Regions from separate parts of the Kocuria sp. CNJ-770 genome, predicted to be linked through region 3. Evidence: riboswitches for the same ligand, from Rfam matches in the RefSeq annotation. Region 3 holds a riboswitch; each other region holds the start of a gene.

Evidence for each region. Region 3 has a riboswitch for S-adenosylmethionine ahead of BJF77_RS18375 (MetQ/NlpA family ABC transporter substrate-binding protein). Riboswitches for the same ligand answer to the same signal wherever they lie in the genome.
Region 1: linked by a shared signal. The riboswitch ahead of BJF77_RS10685 (cobalamin-independent methionine synthase II family protein) and the one ahead of BJF77_RS18375 (MetQ/NlpA family ABC transporter substrate-binding protein) in region 3 are both predicted to bind S-adenosylmethionine.
Region 2: linked by a shared signal. The riboswitch ahead of BJF77_RS10570 (ABC transporter ATP-binding protein) and the one ahead of BJF77_RS18375 (MetQ/NlpA family ABC transporter substrate-binding protein) in region 3 are both predicted to bind S-adenosylmethionine.

What each region holds. Positions count from the first base shown of each region.
Region 1 is NZ_MKJW01000099.1:26,205-32,099, reverse strand. It holds gene BJF77_RS10690 (cobalamin-independent methionine synthase II family protein) at 88-1,305, opposite strand; gene BJF77_RS10685 (cobalamin-independent methionine synthase II family protein) at 1,393-2,610, opposite strand; SAM riboswitch class I at 2,623-2,728, opposite strand; gene BJF77_RS10680 (3-hydroxybutyrate dehydrogenase) at 2,901-3,656, shown strand; gene BJF77_RS10675 (IclR family transcriptional regulator) at 3,673-4,452, opposite strand; gene BJF77_RS10670 (CoA transferase subunit A) at 4,596-5,339, shown strand; gene BJF77_RS10665 (CoA transferase subunit B) at 5,336-5,895, shown strand, end outside.
Region 2 is NZ_MKJW01000099.1:1,959-7,853, forward strand. It holds gene BJF77_RS10560 (CoA-binding protein) at 33-497, opposite strand; partial or broken gene BJF77_RS10565 (maleylpyruvate isomerase N-terminal domain-containing protein) at 840-1,412, opposite strand; SAM riboswitch class I at 1,406-1,509, shown strand; gene BJF77_RS10570 (ABC transporter ATP-binding protein) at 1,515-2,357, shown strand; gene BJF77_RS10575 (aliphatic sulfonate ABC transporter substrate-binding protein) at 2,444-3,484, shown strand; gene BJF77_RS10580 (ABC transporter permease) at 3,481-4,368, shown strand; gene BJF77_RS10585 (AMP-binding protein) at 4,436-5,895, shown strand, end outside.
Region 3 is NZ_MKJW01000155.1:68,138-74,032, reverse strand. It holds gene BJF77_RS18390 (RIP metalloprotease) at 1-230, opposite strand, end outside; gene BJF77_RS18385 (methionine ABC transporter permease) at 420-1,019, opposite strand; gene BJF77_RS18380 (methionine ABC transporter ATP-binding protein) at 1,076-2,155, opposite strand; gene BJF77_RS18375 (MetQ/NlpA family ABC transporter substrate-binding protein) at 2,152-3,039, opposite strand; SAM riboswitch class IV at 3,140-3,256, opposite strand; gene dxr (1-deoxy-D-xylulose-5-phosphate reductoisomerase) at 3,295-4,605, opposite strand; gene BJF77_RS18365 (GlsB/YeaQ/YmgE family stress response membrane protein) at 4,719-4,988, opposite strand; gene BJF77_RS18360 (cation acetate symporter) at 5,211-5,895, opposite strand, start outside.

The DNA.
Region 1 (5,895 bases), on a different contig from region 3:
CGGCGAGGGGGCTGGGAAGCGGCCGGGCACGGACGGCCGTGGATGCGCCTGCCGTCCCGGTGCTCCTGCGGCCCGGCCGGGATCCGCTCAGCCGTACAGCCGCTCCGAGGCCAGGCGTGCGCCGGCCGTGAGGGACTCCAGCTTGGCCCAGGCGATCTGCGGGTGCAGCCGTCCGCCCAGTCCGCAGTCGGTCGAGGCGACGACGTTCTCCCGGCCGACCACCGAGGCGAACTGCTCGATCCGGTCCGCGACGAGCTCGGGGTGCTCCACGACGTTCGTGGAGTGGGAGACCACTCCGGGGATGATCACCCGGCCCTCGGGCAGCGGGTGCTCCTTCCAGACCTTCCACTCGTGGGCGTGGCGGGCGGAGGCGCCCTCGAAGGTGTAGCCGCCGGCCTCGATGGTCAGCATGAGGTCCACGAGGTGCTCGAGCTCGAGGTCCGTGGTGTGCGGGCCGTGCCAGGAGCCCCAGCACAGGTGGAAGCGCACCTGCTCCTCGGGGATCCCGCGCAGCGCGTGGTTGAGGGCCTCGACGCGCAGCCGGGTGAAGGCCAGGTAGTCCTCCACCGTGGGCTCCGGGTTGACCTGGTCCCAGGACTCCGCGATGGAGGGGTCGTCGATCTGCACGATCAGCCCGGCGCCGGTGATCGCCAGGTACTCCTCCCGCATCGCGTCGGCGCACGCGTACACGAGCTCCTCGTCGGTCCGGTAGTACTCGTTGGTCACGCGCGCGCAGGAGCCGGGGGACAGCGCGGCGACGAACCCGGTCTCCGCGCCCGTGGCCGCCATGGCGGCCTTGAGGTTGCGGACGTCGGAGGCCACCGCCTCCTGGCCGGTGTAGGTCAGCGGCCCGGTGATCTTCGGCTGCGCGGTCGAGGAGCGCCCGGTGAGGATGCCCGACGCCGGGTCCTCGTACGCCTCCCGGAACCGCTCCCGGTCCCGGCGGTCCGGGAAGCTGGTGAGCACCACGTGTCCGGGCGAGGATCGGCGGCGCTCCGTGGACGCCCACCGGTCCTCGTCCGTGGGCGTCAGCCCTCCGAGGCGCGAGAAGGAGTAGTTCCACCAGGCCCCGTAGTCGACGGCGCTGGACATCGTGTGCCCGTACTCGCCGTCGTTGACGACGTCCACGCCGGTCTCCCGCTGGCGCCGCACGACGTCCTCGACGCCCGTGGCGAGCTCGTCCGTGAGCTGCTCGAACGTGATCGCCCCCTGGGCGTGCTGCCGGTTGGCCTCCAGGAGGCGGGGGGTCCGGGGCAGGGAGCCCACATGGGTGGTCTGCACGCGGTCGGTGTTCTGCAGGGTCATGGAGGTGCTCCTCGGAGTGGGGCGGCGGGCGCGGGCAGCGGAAAAGGGTGGCGGGGAAGAGCGGCGAGGGCGGGGGCGGGCGGGCGCTCAGGCCCAGAGCCGGCGCGAGGCGATCTCGGCGCCGCGGGCGAGCGTCTCGAGCTTCGCCCACGCGATCTGCGGGTGCACGCGCCCGCCCAGGCCGCAGTCGGTCGAGGCGATGACGTTCTCGCGCCCCACGAGCCTCGCATAGCGCTCGATCCGGTCGGCGACGAGCTCGGGGTGCTCCACGACGTTGGTGGCGTGCGAGACCACGCCGGGCAGGATCAGTTTGCCCTCGGGCAGTGCGTGGTCCTCCCAGACCTTCCACTCGTGCTCGTGCCGGGCGTTGGCGCCCTCGAAGGAGTAGGCGCCCGCGTCGATCGACAGCAGCAGGTCCACCAGGTGCCTGAACTCGAGGTCCGTGGTGTGCGGGCCGTGCCAGGAGCCCCAGCACAGGTGGAAGCGGATCCGGTCCTGCGGCAGCCCGCGCAGGGCGTGGTTGAGGGCCTCCACCCGGACCTGGACGAAGCGCCGGTAGTCCTCGACGGCCGGCTCCGGGTTGATCTGGTCCCAGGACTCGGCGATGGAGGGGTCGTCGATCTGCAGCACCAGGCCGGCGTCGAGGATCGCGGTGTACTCCTCGCGCAGCACGTCCGCCCACGCGTAGAGGAACTCCTCCTCGCTGCCGTAGTGGTGGTTGCCGATCCGCGCGGCGGAGCCGGGGGAGAGGGCGGCGACGAAGCCCTCGGCCGCCCCCGTCTCCCGCAGCGCGGCGGTGAGGCCTGCGACGTCGGAGGCCACCGCGGCGTGGCCGGTGTAGGAGAGCGGGCCGGTCGCCGCCGGGAACACGGGCGGCGGCAGGTCCGGGTCGGCCAGGTGGATGCCGGAGGAGGGGTCCGTGTACGCGTCGTGGAAGGCGGTGAGGTCCCGCCGGTCCAGGAAGCTCGTGAGCACCACGCTGCCGGGGGCGGAGCGCTTCGGGACGTGGATGTCGTTGTCGTCGACGATCGCGAGCCCGCCCGTGCGGTCGAAGGAGTAGGTCCACCACGCCCCGTAGTCCACCGAGCGGGTCATCGCGTGGCCGTACTCGCCGTCGTTGACCACGTCGATGCCGGCCTCGCGCTGGCGGCGCACGACGTCCACGACGGCGTCCCGCAGCAGGCGGTCGAACTCCTCGGTGCCGGCCGCGCCCGGGAGGCGGGCCTCGTTGGCCTGCAGCAGCTCCGGGGTCCGGGGGAGGGACCCGGCGTGGGACGTGAGGATGCGGTCGGCACTGTGCAGCATGGGGCGCTGTCCTTTCCATCGGTCCTGGCGGTAGCACCGGGGCGTAGGGCGCGGGGGCCGTCCGTGCGGGTTGCTGCGGCGTCGTCGAGCCAGGTCTCTCGGCCGCTCTGGATGGTGACGACCCCATCCAATCCCACGGCCCGGACGTTGCGCCATTCGGGAGCCGCGTGACGGGCATGACGCCGCATGACGCGCGGGTCCCTGCTCGCCGTCGTGCTCCGGATCACATACCGTGACGGTGACCGGTGCCCCGGACCCTGTGGGCGCGGCGGACGGAAGGAAGGTTCCCCATGTTCCAGGACCACGGCCTCGAGGGCCGCACCGCGCTGGTGACCGGTGGAGCGAGCGGCATCGGGCTGGCCGCGGCCCGGGCCCTGGCGGGCGCCGGGGCGCACGTGGTGGTCGCCGACGTCGACGAGGCCGGTGCGCAGCGGGTCGCGGACGAGCTCGACGGGCGGGCGTGGGGCGTCGACCTGCTCGACACCGCGGCGCTGGCCGGGCTGAGCCTGGAGGTGGACGTGCTGGTGAACAACGCCGGCATCCAGAAGGTCGCCCCGATCCAGGACTTCGACCCCGCCGACTTCCACCGGATCCTCGTGCTCATGCTCGAGAGCCCGTTCCTGCTGGTGCGCGCGGCCCTGCCGCACATGTACGAGCGGGGCTGGGGGCGGGTCGTGAACATCTCCTCCGTGCACGGGCTGCGGGCCTCCCCCTACAAGAGCGCCTACGTCGCGGCCAAGCACGGCCTCGAGGGGCTGTCCAAGACCGTGGCCCTGGAGGGGGCGGCGCACGGGGTGACCAGCAACTGCGTCAACCCCGGCTACGTGCGCACCCCGCTGGTGGAGAAGCAGGTCGCGGACCAGGCCAGGGTGCACGGGATCCCCGAGGCCGAGGTCGTGGAGCGGATCATGCTCGGCGAGACACCGGTGAAGAAGCTCGTGGAGCCCGAGGACGTCGGCAGCCTCGTGGCGTGGCTGGCCGGACCGCACGCCGCCATGGTCACCGGCGCGTCCTACACGATGGACGGCGGCTGGACGGCGCGCTGAGCGGGCCGGGAGCCGCTCAGCGGTGGCCCAGCTCCCGGGAGAGCCGGTGGGCCTCCGTGAGCAGCGCCCGCCCCAGGAGCCCGCGGCGCTCCCCGGCGAAGCGGGGCTCGATCCCGGTGAGGCTCAGGGCGTAGACGGGGGCGCCGGTCGTGTCGAAGACCGCCGCGGCCATGCCCCAGCTGCCCTCCACGATCAGTCCCGGGTTCACCGCGAAACCCTCCCGCCGCACGTCCTCCAGCAGCTCGCGGATCCGCTCGGGGGTGTGCAGCGGGCCCCACTCGGCGCGGGCGGCGGACGTGGCGGCGAGGATCCGCTCCACCTCCGCGTCCGGCAGGTGGGCCAGGACCGCCAGGCCCGCCGAGGCCACGCCCAGCGGCAGCCGCAGGCCCTCGTACAGCACGTGGGAGCGGATCGGAAAGGCCCCCTCGACCCGGGCCAGGCACACGGTCTCGGGTCCGCGGCGGGCCGAGAGGAACGCGCTCTCCCCCGTGGCCTCGGCGAGCCGGCGCAGCGACGGTCCGGCCAGCTCCCGGATCGGGTAGCGGTGGGCCGCGACCGCGCCCAGCACGTAGAGCTCCGGGCCGAGCTGCCACGCCGTGCTGCCGGCCGGGCGGTCCACGAGCCCCTCCTCGGCCAGGCCCGTCAGGAGGCGGTGCACGGTGGGGCGCGTCAGCCCGGTCGCCGCCGCCAGCTCCGCCACGGTGCTGCCCTGCTCCCGCCCCGCGACGGCGCGCAGCAGCTGTGCGACGCGGTGGACCACCTGGGTGCCCGCGCCGGCCCCGACCTTTCCCGTCATGAACTCCACTATATGGACATTGCGGGACCTGATGGCCGGATGCTGAGGAAAGCCCGCGGGATCCCGGCGCACCGGTTGACCGGTATGTGGGGTGTTCCTAGATTGAGTCCTGGGTCACAGATCACCGACAGGAAGGGACAAGGGTGTCCAAGGTCATCGACAACGCCGCCGGGCTGCTGGCGGAGCAGCTGCGGGACGGCATGACGCTCGCCGTCGGCGGGTTCGGGCTCAGCGGGATCCCGCGGGACCTCATCGAGGCGGTCCGCGACTCCGGGGTCACCGGTCTCACGGTGGTCTCCAACAACATGGGCGTGGACGGCAAGGGCCTCGGGGTGCTGCTGGAGAACCACCAGGTGACGAAGGTGCTCGCCTCCTACGTGGGCGAGAACAAGCTCTTCGCCCAGCAGTACCTGGACGGCGAGCTCGAGGTCGAGTTCAATCCGCAGGGCACGCTCGCCGAGCGGCTCCGGGCCGGCGGCGCGGGCATCCCGGCCTTCTACACGAGGACCGGGGTCGGCACCCTCGTGGCCGAGGGCAAGCCGCACGCCGAGTTCGACGGCGAGACCTACGTGCAGGAGCGCGGCATCGTCGCGGACATCGCCCTGGTGCACGCCCACACCGGTGACACCGACGGCAACCTCGTCTACCGCTACACCGCGCGCAACTTCAACCCGATCGTCGCCACCGCGGGGAAGCTCACCGTCGCCGAGGTCGAGCACCTCGTGCCGGTCGGCGAGATCCACCCGGACCACGTCGTGACCCCCGGCGTCTACGTCCAGCACGTCGTGCAGTACAGCGGTGCGCCCAAGGACATCGAGCAGCGCACCGTCCGCCCCCGCCCCGCCACGGCCGGGCAGCCCTCCCCGCAGAACGGAGACCAGGCATGAGCTGGACCCGCGACGAGATGGCGGCGATCGCCGCCGTGGAGCTCTCCGACGGCGACTACGTCAACCTCGGCATCGGCATCCCCACCCTGGTGGCCAACAACCTGCCCGAGGGCGTGAACGTGGTGCTGCAGTCCGAGAACGGCGTGCTCGGCATGGGCCCCTTCCCCTACGAGGGGGAGGAGGACCCGGACCTCATCAACGCGGGCAAGCAGACCATCACGCTGCTGCCCGGGGCCTCGATCTTCGACTCCGCCACGTCCTTCGGGATGATCCGCGGCGGCCACGTCAAGATCGCGATCCTCGGGGCCATGCAGGTCTCCGGCTCGGGCGACCTCGCCAACTGGATGATCCCCGGCAAGATGGTCAAGGGCATGGGCGGGGCCATGGACCTCGTCGCCGGCACCCCGCGCGTCGTCGTGCTGACCGAGCACGTGACCAAGGACGGCTCGGCCAAGATCAGGACCGAGTGCGACCTCCCGCTCACCGGCGTGGGCGTGGTCGACCGCATCGTCACGGACCTGTGCGTCTTCGACGTCGAGGACGGCGGGCTCGTGCT
Region 2 (5,895 bases), on a different contig from region 3:
CCTCCCGGTGCGCGGCAGGACCGCGGCAGGAGTCAGACCGGCGGCGCGAGCGGCGGGGTGCGCCGCGGGTCCAGCGTCCAGCCCTGCCGCAGCCGCGCCCCGAGCTCGATCAGCGGGCACGTGTCCATCACCACGTCCAGCCCGGCGGCGGCGGCGCGGGCCGCGGCCGCGTGGTCCACGACGCCCAGCTGCAGCCACACGGCCCTCGCGCCGGCGGCGACGGCCTGGTCCACGACCGCTCCGACGCGGCGGGAGTTGACGAAGCAGTCCACCACGTCGATCGGCCCCGGGACCTCGGCGAGCGTGCGGAAGCCGGGCTCCCCGTGCACCACCTCGCCCTTCGGGTTGACCGGGACGATCGTCATGCCGAGGTCGTCCCGGATGCGCTTCGCGACCGAGTGCGCGGGCCGGGCCGTGTTCCCGGTCAGCCCCACCACGGCCCAGCGTCCGGGCTGTGTCATCAGGCGGTCGATCACGGCGGGATCGTTGCGGCTCATGCCCCCACCCTGGCACGGACCCGCCCCGCTCGCCCCGATCGCGCCCCACCGTGTCCCGAGATTGCAGGTCCCGGCCACCGGCCGCGGGACGCCGACACGTGCAACCTCGGCGGGGGGGCGGAGGTCAGGAGAAGAGGGGAGGAGGTCTGCTTCCGGGCCCAGCTGGGCCCGGTCCTGGGCGGGCAGGGCCGCCCGGCCGGTGCCCACCCGGGCGAAGTGCTCGTCGCTCCAGTGCTCGGGCGGCTCCCGCTCCCACAGGTCGATGAGGACCCGGCGGACCTCGGCGAGCCCGTCCACCGCAGGCCCCGGGCAGCCCTCCAGGTGCTCGATGAGGTCCAGGTGGTGCACCGTGGCCTCCACCGCCAGGGTGCTCAGGAGGTCGTCCACGCGGAGCACGTGGCCCTGGGTGCGGACCGTCCCGCCGGGCCGGCAGTGCTCCGCCGCGTGCACGAGCGCCCGTGCCGACTCCCGGTAGTGCCCCCGCAGCTCCTCCCAGTCCGGGTACAGGCTCGCCGCGGCCCGGGTGCGGCGCCGGACCTCGGCGGCGGCCGCGGCATCCGCGCCCCGGTACGCCCAGTAGGTCGCGGCGTCCCGGTCCGGGCGGGCCGTGGTGGGCGTGTGCAGGGCGACCAGCCCGCGCACCGCGTCCGCGGCGCAGTGGTGGGCGAGGTCCCGCACCGACCACCCGCGGCAGCCGGTGGGCGCCCAGGAGTCGTCGTCACCGAGCCCGTCGAGGACCGCCGCGAACGCCGTGCAGGCGTCGCGGACCAGGTCCGCCCGGGTCGAGGTGTGCCGGCTCGTCATGGGTCCATGGTGCGGCACGAGGGCCCGACGTGCCACCGTTTTCGACCATGACGGCCCGCGGCGCGATTTGCCACGCGACCCGCGGAGCACGTTCAATGGGGCCGTAACCATCCGGAGCGGCTGAGAGACCTGGCTCGTCGACGTCGCAGCAACCGGCACGGATCCGTCCGATCCCCGTGCGAGGTGCTAATGCCAGGACCGATGGAGTTGATCATGGGCACGTCTCTGCTGGGCTCTGCACCGTCCACCGCCGCCACCGCACCGGCCACCACGAAGCGCGCCTACTCGGTGGCCTTCGAGCACGTCGGCAAGGCCTTCCCGTCCGGCGGGCACAGCCACCACGTCCTGCACGACGTCGACGTCACGGTCCGCCCCGGGGAGGTCCTCGCGATCCTGGGGCCCTCCGGCTGCGGCAAGTCCACGCTGCTGCGGGCCGCCGCCGGCCTCGACACCGCCTCGGCGGGCCGGGTGCTCATCGACGGCACACCCGTCTCCGGGATCGACCCGCGCTGTGCGGTGGCCTTCCAGGAGCCGCGGCTGCTCCCGTGGCGCTCCGTGCGCGAGAACGTCCGCCTGGGCCTGCCCTCCGGGCTGGGCCGGGCCGAGGCCGACGCCGTGATCGACGACCTGCTGCGCCTGGTCGGGCTGACCGCCCACGCCCACCACCGTCCCCGGGCGATCTCGGGCGGCATGGCCCAGCGCGCATCGCTGGCCCGGGCGCTGGCCCGCAACCCCGGTGTGCTGCTGCTCGACGAGCCCTTCGGCGCCCTCGACGCCCTGACCCGGCTGCGGATGCAGGACCTGCTGCTCACCGTCCACGCCGCGCAGCCGACCACCGTGCTGCTGGTGACCCACGACGTCGACGAGGCGCTGCAGCTGGCCGACCGGATCGTGGTCCTGGGCCGCACCGGCCCGACCGCCCCCGCGTCGATCAGCACGGTGCTCTCCGTGCCCGGCGACCGTCCCCGGGACCGGGCCTCCGAGGTCCTCGCCGAGCTGCGGGTGCAGCTGCTCGGCCACCTGGGCGTCGACGCCCACCACCCCGCGACCCGCTGATCCCGCCCCGCTCCCCCGGGTGCGGCGCGGCCCTGCGCCGCGCCGGGTCCGCCCGGCACGCCCACCCCACCACGAAAGGCCCCACCATGCCGCTGTCCCCGCGCCCCGCCCGCACGATTCCCGCCCTGGCCGCCGTCCTGGCCCTGTCCCTGACCGGGTGCATGGCCGGGGAGGGCTCCGGCGGGGCCCAGGCCGCCGAGAAGATCACGGTCGACTGGGCCACCTACAACCCGCTCTCCGTGGTGATCAAGGAGAAGGGCTGGCTCGAGGCCGCCTTCGCCGAGGAGGGCACCGAGGTCGAGTGGGTGCAGTCCGCGGGCTCGAACAAGGCCAACGAGGCGCTGCGCGCCGAGGCGGTCGACGTCGGCTCCACCGCCGGTTCCGCGGCGCTGCTGGCCCGCAGCAACGACACCCCGATCAAGGTGATCGACCTGTACTCGCAGCCGGAGTGGTCCGCGCTCGTCACCACCCCGGGCACCGGGGTGGAGTCCGTGGCCGACCTCGAGGGCCGCACCGTGGCCGCCACCAAGGGCACCGACCCCTACTTCTTCCTGCTCCAGGCCCTCGAGGAGGGCGGGGTGGACCCGGCCGACGTCACGATCCAGAACCTGCAGCACGCCGACGGGCGCTCGGCGCTGGAGAACGGCCAGGTGGACGCCTGGGCCGGGCTGGACCCGATCATGGCCGCCGCGGAGCAGAACGGCGCCGAGCTGTTCTACCGCAACGTGGACTTCAACACCTACGGCTTCCTCAACGCGCACGAGAACTTCCTCGAGGAGCAGCCCGAGGCGGCGCAGACCGTGGTGGACGTCTACGCCTACGCCCGGGACTGGGCGCTGGCCCACCCGGAGGAGACCGCGCAGCTGCTGGCCGACGCGGCCGGGATCGAGCTGTCCGTGGCCGAGCAGGTGCTCGAGCGCACCCACCTGGACATCGACCACGTGCCCGGCGAGCAGCAGCTTGCCGTGCTCGAGAAGGTCGGCCCGATCTTCGTGGACTCCGGTGACGTGTCCGGCCAGGAGCAGATCGACGAGGCCCTGGCCGGCCTCGTGGAGAGCTCCTACGCCGAGGACGCCGACGCCGCCCGCGTGGCCGAAGCCGCCGAGGGCGCGGAGGCCGGGCAGTGACGTCGCCGCTGAGCCCGTCCGGGGAGGCCGTCCGCACCGACCGCGCCGGCGCCGAGCAGGTCGTCGGCGCCGAGCCGGCCGTCCACGCCGACGACCCGGGCGACGCGCCCGCCGCCGTCGCGGAGCCCCGCCGCCGTCCCCTGCTGCGCGCGGGGCTCGGCCTGCTCCTGCCCGCGGCGCTGCTGGTGCTGTGGCACGTGGTGTCCACCGCGGGCGTCTTCAGCCCCGTCCAGCTGCCCGCCCCGCTGACGGTCCTGGCCGCGGGCGCCGACCTCCTGTCCCGGGGCGAGCTGTGGACGCACGTGGGCATCTCCACCCAGCGGGTGCTCATCGGCTTCCTGATCGGCGCCGGGCTGGGCCTGGCGGCGGGCTCCTTCATCGGGCTCTCCCGCCGGGGCTCCGCGCTGGTGGGCCCCACGATCGGCGCCTTCCGCGCGGTGCCCTCGCTGGCCTGGGTGCCGCTGCTGCTGCTGTGGATCGGCCTCGGCGAGGACTCCAAGGTGACGCTGGTGGCGATCGGGGCGTTCTTCCCCGTCTACACCACCGTCTCGGCGGCCCTGCAGCACGTGGACCGCAACCTGCTCGAGGCGGCCCGGGCCTTCGGGGTGCACGGGCTGCGGCTGCTCACCACGGTGCAGCTGCCGGCGGTCATGCCCTCGGTCATCTCGGGGCTGCGCCTGGCGCTGGCCCAGGCCTGGCTGTTCCTGGTGGCCGCGGAGCTGCTGGGCGCGTCCATGGGCCTGGGCTTCCTGCTCACCGACTCGCAGAACAACGGCCGCACCGACCGGCTGCTGCTGGCGATCGTCCTGCTGGCCGTGCTCGGCAAGCTCTCCGACGCGCTGCTCGGCGTGTTCGAGAAGTGGGCCGTGAAGAAATGGGCCTGACATCACCGTCTGGCACAGTGGGCACACACCGGGCACGCCCGTGCCGCCAGGAAAGGACCGCAGCACCGTGAACGCCAGCTGGAGCGACCCGCTCTCCCCCACCCCGAACCCGGCCCTGGTCTCCGACGCGGCCCGCGTCGCCTTCTGGGAGGGCCAGGCCTCCCGGCTCGACTGGGCCGAGCCGTGGACCACGGCGCACCGGTTCGAGGGACCCCGGCGGATCGGGCAGGACGCGGAGGGCCGGCCCACCTGGTCGGTCCCGGAGCTCGCGTGGTTCGAGGGCGGGAAGCTCAACGTGGCGCACAACTGCGTGGACCGCCACGTCGAGGCGGGCCGCGGCGCCCACGTGGCCCTGTACTACGAGGGCGAGCCCGGCGACCGGCTCGTCTACACCTACGCGGACCTGCAGCGCGAGGTCTCCCGGGCGGCCAACGCCCTGCTCGCCCTGGGCGTGACGCAGGGCGACCGGGTGGTGATCTACCTGCCGGTGATCCCGGAGACCGTCATCATCACGCTGGCCTGCGCCCGGATCGGCGCCGTGCACTCGCTGGTCTTCGGCGGGTTCTCCGCGGAGGCCCTGCGGTTCCGCGTCGAGGACACCGGGGCGAAGGTGCTCGTGACCACCGACGGGCAGCACCGGCGCGGGGCCGTGGTGCCCGTCAAGGCCGTCGCCGACGAGGCGTGCGGCGGGGACAACGCGATCGAGCACGTCGTCGTGGTGCGCCGCACCTCCCGCCCGGGCCGCAGCGACCTGCCGCGCGGCACCCGGGGGACGCACTCCAAGGAGGAGGACGCGGTCCCGTGGACGCGCGGGCGCGACGTGTGGTGGCACGAGCTGGTGGCCGAGCAGTCCGACGTGCACGAGGCCGAGGCCTTCGACGCGGAGAGCCCGCTGTTCATCATCTACACCTCCGGCACCACCGGCCGCCCCAAGGGCCTGGTGCACACCATGGGCGGCTACCTGGTGCAGGCCGCCTACACCCACGCCCTGCTCTTCGACCTGCTGCCGGACGTGCGCGACGACGAGGGACGGCTGCGGCCCGACGAGCTGTCCACCGTCAACGACCCCGTCAAGGTCGACTCGACCGTGCACTGGTGCACCGCCGACCTGGCCTGGGTCACCGCGCACACCTACGAGATCTACGGCCCGCTGGTCAACGGCGTGTCCGAGGTGATCTACGAGGGCACTCCGAACACCCCGCACTGGGGCCGGCACTTCGAGGTGATCGAGCGCTACGGGGTCACCACCTACTACACGGCGCCCACCCTGATCCGCTCGCTCATGGGCGCGTTCCCGAAGGGCGTCCCCCCGCTCTACAACCTCAACTCCGTCCGGCTGCTCGGCTCCGTGGGCGAGTCGGTCAACCCGGAGGCGTGGCGCTGGCTGCGCGCCCAGCTGGGCCGGGACGAGGTGCCGTTCGTGGACACCTGGTGGCAGTCCGAGACCGGCGCGACCGTGATGTCCCCGCGCCCGCACGACCCGCAGTTCGCGCCCCCGGGGACGTTCGACGACGGCGCTCCGCACAC
Region 3 (5,895 bases):
TACATCCCGACCATGGAGATGTAGCCGCCCAGCGGCACGGCCTTGAGCCCGTACTCGGTCTCCCCGCGGCGACGCGAGAACACGGTGCGGCCGAAGCCGACCATGTACTGGGTGACCCGCACGCCGAAGAGCTTGGCGGGGACCAGGTGGCCGAGCTCGTGCAGGGCGATCGAGGCCGCGATGGCCACGGCGGCGAGCAGCACGCCCACGAGGAACAGGACCACGCCCATCCGGGGACCTCCGGGGATCGTCGGGTCGTCCCCGGCGGTCGCCGGGGACGGCAGGGGCCGCGCGTGCGCGGCGAGGACCAGTGTGCACCACGATCCTGGACGCAGGGTGTCACGCTCCCGCGCACGACGACGGCCGGCCGCCTCCGGGGAGGGACCGGCCGTCGCGGGCACCGCTGCGGCGCCGGGGCGTCAGCGGCGCAGGATGCGCCGCGCCAGCCGGTTGCCCACCAGCTGGACCAGCTGCACGAGGACGACGATCACGGCGACCGCCGCCCACGTGACCTCGTCGTTGAACCGCTGGTAGCCCAGGCGCAGGGCGAAGTCGCCCAGTCCCCCGGCGCCGATGGCCCCGGCCATCGCGGACATGTCCGTGATGCCGATGACCAGGAAGGTGTAGCCGAGCACCAGGGGCCCGAGCGCCTCGGGCAGGATCACGGTGGTGATGATCCTCCCGCGCGAGACGCCCATCGAGCGGGCCGCCTCCACCACCCCGGGGTCCACGCTCATCAGGTTCTGCTCGACGATGCGCGCGACCGCGAACATCGCCCCGATGGTCATCGCGAAGATCGCCGCGTTGGGGCCCAGACGCGTCCCCACGACCTGCTGCGTCAGCGGCCCGAGTGCCGCCAGAAGGATGATGAAGGGGATCGGCCGGACGAAGTTCACGACGAGGTTGAGCCCCTCGTGCACCACGCGGTTCTCCAGGATGTTGCCCCGGCGGGTCACGTAGAGCCCCACGCCCACGAGCATCCCGAGCAGCCCGGCGAGCGCGAGGGTGACGGACACCATGTAGAGGGTCTCCCCGAGCGCGGAGAGCAGCTCGGGACCCAGGACGGACCAGTCGTTCACGCGGCCACCTCTCTCAGGCTCGTGATGCGGGACAGCTCGTCGACCACGGCCTGCACGGCCGCGTCCTCGCCGGTCAGCTCGAAGGTCAGGGACCCGAAGGACTGCTCCTGGAGCACGCTGATCCCGCCGTAGGCGATGGTGAAGCGGACCCCGCGGGCGGCGCCGTCGGAGAGCACACCGCCGATGTCCACGCCGTCGCCGACGTCCACGATCACCAGGCGCCCGCGGTGCGCCCGGCGCAGCCGCTCGACCTCGCGCTCGTCCGGCACCGAGTGCAGGACGGAGGAGACGAAGCGGCGTGCGGTCTCGGTGCGGGGCCGGGCGAAGATGTCCACCGTCGAGCCGTGCTCCACGACCTTGCCGTCCTGCATCACGGCGACGCGGTCGGCGATCGCCCGGACCACGTCCATCTCGTGGGTGATGATCACGATCGTGATGCCCAGCTCCCGGTTGACCCGCTGCAGCACCTGCAGCACCTCCTGGGTGGTCTCCGGGTCGAGGGCGCTGGTCGACTCGTCGGCCAGGAGCAGCTTGGGGCTGGTCGCCAGGGCACGGGCGATGCCCACGCGCTGCTTCTGCCCGCCGGAGAGCTGCTCCGGGTAGTTCCCGGCGCGCGCGGACAGGCCCACGAACTCCAGCAGCTCGGCGACCCGGGCCCGCCGCTTCTCCTTCGGCCAGCCGGCCCGCTTGAGCGGGTACTCGACGTTGCCGGCCACGGTCCGGGACGTGAACAGGTTGAACTGCTGGAAGATCATCCCGATCTCCTGCCGGACGGGCGCGAGCTCGGTCTCCTTGCGCCCGGCGACCTCGAAGCCCTCCACGGTCAGGGACCCCGAGGAGACGGGCTCGAGCCCGTTGATCAGCCGTACCAGGGTGGATTTGCCCGCCCCGGAGTAGCCGATCACGCCGAAGATCTCGCCGCGGTGGACGTCGAGGCTGACGTCGTCGACGGCCAGCACCTCGCGCGCGGCCCGGCCGGAGCCGGTGCGGAAGGACTTCGAGACGTTGCGGAAGGAGACGAGCACCTCGTCCGGGCGCCCGCGTGCGGACGGCCCGGAGGGGACCGCAGCGCTCACTGCCCCTGGTCCTTCAGCTCCTGCTGGTAGCGCGCGGTCAGCTCCTGCAGCTCCTCCGGCTCCAGCTGCAGCGGCACGGCCGTGTCCTTGGTCTCCTCCATCTCGGCGTCGATGACGGACTGCTCGTGGTAGAGGTCCGCCACCTGCCGGAGGGTCTCGTCGTCGGCCAGCTCCTCGGTGGTGGTGAAGAGGTTGACGTAGGCGCGGGAGCCCTCCGCCTCGGGGTCGTCCTGGGCCAGGGCGGACTTCGGGTCGATGTCCGCGCGGGCGAGGAAGTCGTTGTTGATCACCGAACCTGCCACCGAGTCCATGGAGAGCACCGTCTGCTCGGCCGACACGGGGGTGACCCGCACCGTGGAGGCCTCGGTGTCGACGTCGAGCTCGGTCGGGATGAGGGTGTCGCCCTTCAGCTCCACGAGACCGGCCGACTCGAGCACGAGCAGGGCCCGGGACAGGTTCACGGCGTCGTTCGGGACGGCGATCTCGTCGCCCTTCTGGAACTGGTCCACGGAGTCGTACTCGTTGGAGTACAGGCCCAGCGGGTAGATCGACGTCGAGCCGATCGGGGTGATGGAGCCCCCGGCGGAGTTGTTGTAGTCGGCGAGGAAGGGAACGTGCTGGAACCAGGTCATGTCCACGTCGCCGGACTCGGTGGCCGGGTTGGGCTGGTTGTAGTCCGAGAAGTCGACGTACTCGACGGTGATGCCCTGTTCCTCGGCCAGCCGCTTGAGAGCGTCGTGCGTCGGGTGCGAGCCGACGACGCCGATGCTCACCTTGCCGTCGGCCAGGGCGCCCTCGCCGGCCTGGTCGGAGCCGCCGCAGGCGGTGAGGGTGAGGCCGAGGGTGGTGGCCAGGGCGAGGAAGGTGAGGCGCTGCGATCGCATGTCGTGCCTTTCCGTGGGTCCAGGAGGTCGGGAGTCTCCACCAGTCCCACCAGGACCGACGGCCACGGTCGAGGGCACGCCGGAGGGCGCGTCCGCGGTCGAACCGTACTTGCCGCCGGCCCACGATGGCCGGTGCCGGATGGTTCACCTGGGGCACCCCACTACGGGAGAGGGTTGCCGCCCAGCAAGCCAGGGCTGCGCGCTGGGACTCGTCATCCGCCCGACAGACTAGCACGTGCGCCGGGTCCGGCCCGGTCAGCGGGCGAGGACCTCCTGCGCCCGCCGCCGGGCCCAGCGCTCGGCCTCCAGGACGGCGCCGAGGTCCAGGACGCCGCCGTCCTGGTGCTCGCCCAGCACCGTCTCCACCGTGTCCACGATCGCCGGGAACCGGATCCGCCCGTCGTGGAAGGCGTGCACCGCCTCCTCGTTGGCGGCGTTGAACACCGCCGGGTGGGTGCCCCCGCGCTCCCCCGCGGCCTTGATGAGCTCGACGGCGGGGAACGCGTCCCGGTCCAGCGGCTCGAAGGTCCACTCGGTGGCGCGGGTCCAGTCGCACGCGGCGGCGGCGCCGGGCACCCGGTGCGGCCAGGCGAGACCGAGGGCGATGGGCAGGCGCATGTCCGGCGGCGAGGCCTGCGCCAGCGTCGACCCGTCCACGAACTGGACCATGGAGTGCACCACCGACTGGGGGTGGACGACCACGTCGATGCGCTCGAGGGGAACGTCGAAGAGCAGGTGGGCCTCGAGCACCTCCAGGGCCTTGTTCACCATGGAGGCCGAGTTGGTGGTGACCATCACGCCCATGTCCCAGGTGGGGTGGCGCAGCGCCTCGCGCGGGGTGACCGCCTCCAGCTCCGCCCGGGTGCGGCCGCGGAACGGCCCGCCCGAGGCCGTCAGGACGAGCCGGTCCACCTCGGCGGCGCTGCCGCCGCGCAGCGCCTGCGCCAGGGCGGAGTGCTCGGAGTCCACCGGGATCAGCGCGTCCGGGCGGCCCGAGGCCGCCGCCGCCTCCTTCACCAGCGCTCCTCCGGCGATCAGCGACTCCTTGTTGGCCAGCGCCAGCCGGTGCCCGGCCCGCAGTGCCGCCAGGGTGGGGGCGAGGCCGATCGAGCCGGTGATCCCGTTGAGCACGAGGTCGGCCTCGGGGTGCGCCGCGGCCGCCGTGGCGGCCTCGGGACCGTGCAGGATCTCGGGCCGGTAGTCCCCGGCGCCGGCGGCCGCGGCGCGCTCGCCGATCCGCCGGGCCAGCTCCTGGGCGTCCTCACCGCTGCCGCTCGTCGCCACCACGGCGGCGCGGGTCTCCACGGCCTGCTCCGCCAGCAGCGGCAGACGGCCCCGGCCGGCCGCGAGGGCCACCACGCGGAACGGCGCCCCGCCGTCGAGCCGGTTCGCCGCGCGCACGACGTCGAGCGCCTGGGTGCCGATCGACCCGGTCGACCCGAGCACGACGATCCGTCGGGGGCCGGCGGCGGCCAGCGCGCGCAGCTCGGGCGTCGGCTCGGGCGTCGGCTCGAAGGTCGGCTCGGGGATCGCTTGGGGGCGGGGCGCGGCGGAGGGGGAGCTCATGGCCCCAGTATCCCCCAGCCCGACCGGCGGCCTGCCGCGGCGGGTCCGGACGGACCGAGGCCCCGGTCACCGTTTCCGGTGGCCGGGGCCTCGGGTTCCGCTGAGGGTGCGGATCAGTGCGTGCGGCCCTTGCGGCCGGTGAGCGCACCGTAGATGAAGAGCACGATGAGCGCTCCCACGACGGCGGTGATGATCGTGCCGATGTCGAACACGGACTCGAGGCTGCCGATGCCGATCAGCGAGCCCAGGAAGCCTCCGAGGAGGGCGCCGATGATGCCGAGCACGATCGTGACGATGATGCCGCCACCCTGGTTGCCCGGCATGATGAGCTTGGCGAGGGCGCCCGCGATGAGACCGAGGACGATCCAGCTGATGATTCCCATGATTGCTCCTTATCCGTCCCGGGAGGGACCTTCATTGTAAGCAACCGGCGAGTTTCCCAGGAATACCCTGGGCCGGCTTCTGCGCTCACCCTACCGGACTGTCAGCCCTCTGTCTTTTCCCGTTCGCGAATTCCAGGTGTGTCGACGGGATCGGCTCCGGCCCGCCCGGAGCCGGACCTTCGGGTGGGCCGGGAGTCCTCCCAGGTCGGAGCGGGGACGCCGTCAGTGCGCGACGGGCTTCTCCGCACCGATGCCTGTGAGCGAACGCACTTCCATCTCGGACTGCTTGACCGGGTCCTCCAGGCGCCGCTCCGTCATGGAACCGATGAAGCCGAGGAGGAAGGACGCCGGGATGGACACGATGCCCGGGTTCTGCAGCGGGAACCAGGCGAAGTCGGCCGTGGGGATCATGGAGGTCTCGGCCCCGGACATCACCGGGGAGAAGACGATCAGGACCACCGAGAGGATCAGGCCGCCGTACATGGACCAGACCGCGCCGCGGGTGGTGAACCGCCGCCAGTACAGCGAGTACAGGATGGTCGGCAGGTTCGCCGAGGCCGCCACGGCGAAGGCGAGCGCCACGAGGAACGCGACGTTCTGGCCCTGCGCCCCGATCCCGCCCGCGATGGAGACGATGCCGATGACCACCACGGTGGTCTTGGCGACGCGCAGCTCCTGGCGGGGGTCGGAGTTCCCCTTCTTGATCACGCTGGTGTAGATGTCGTGGGCGAACGAGGCCGAGGCCGTGATGGCCAGGCCGGCGACGACCGCGAGGATCGTGGCGAACGCCACGGCGGCGATGATGCCCATGAGCAGCGAGCCGCCTAGCTCGAAGGCCAGCAGCGGGGCCGCGGAGTTCACGCCGCCCGGGGCCGCCTGGATCCGCTCGGCGCCGATGAGGGCCGCC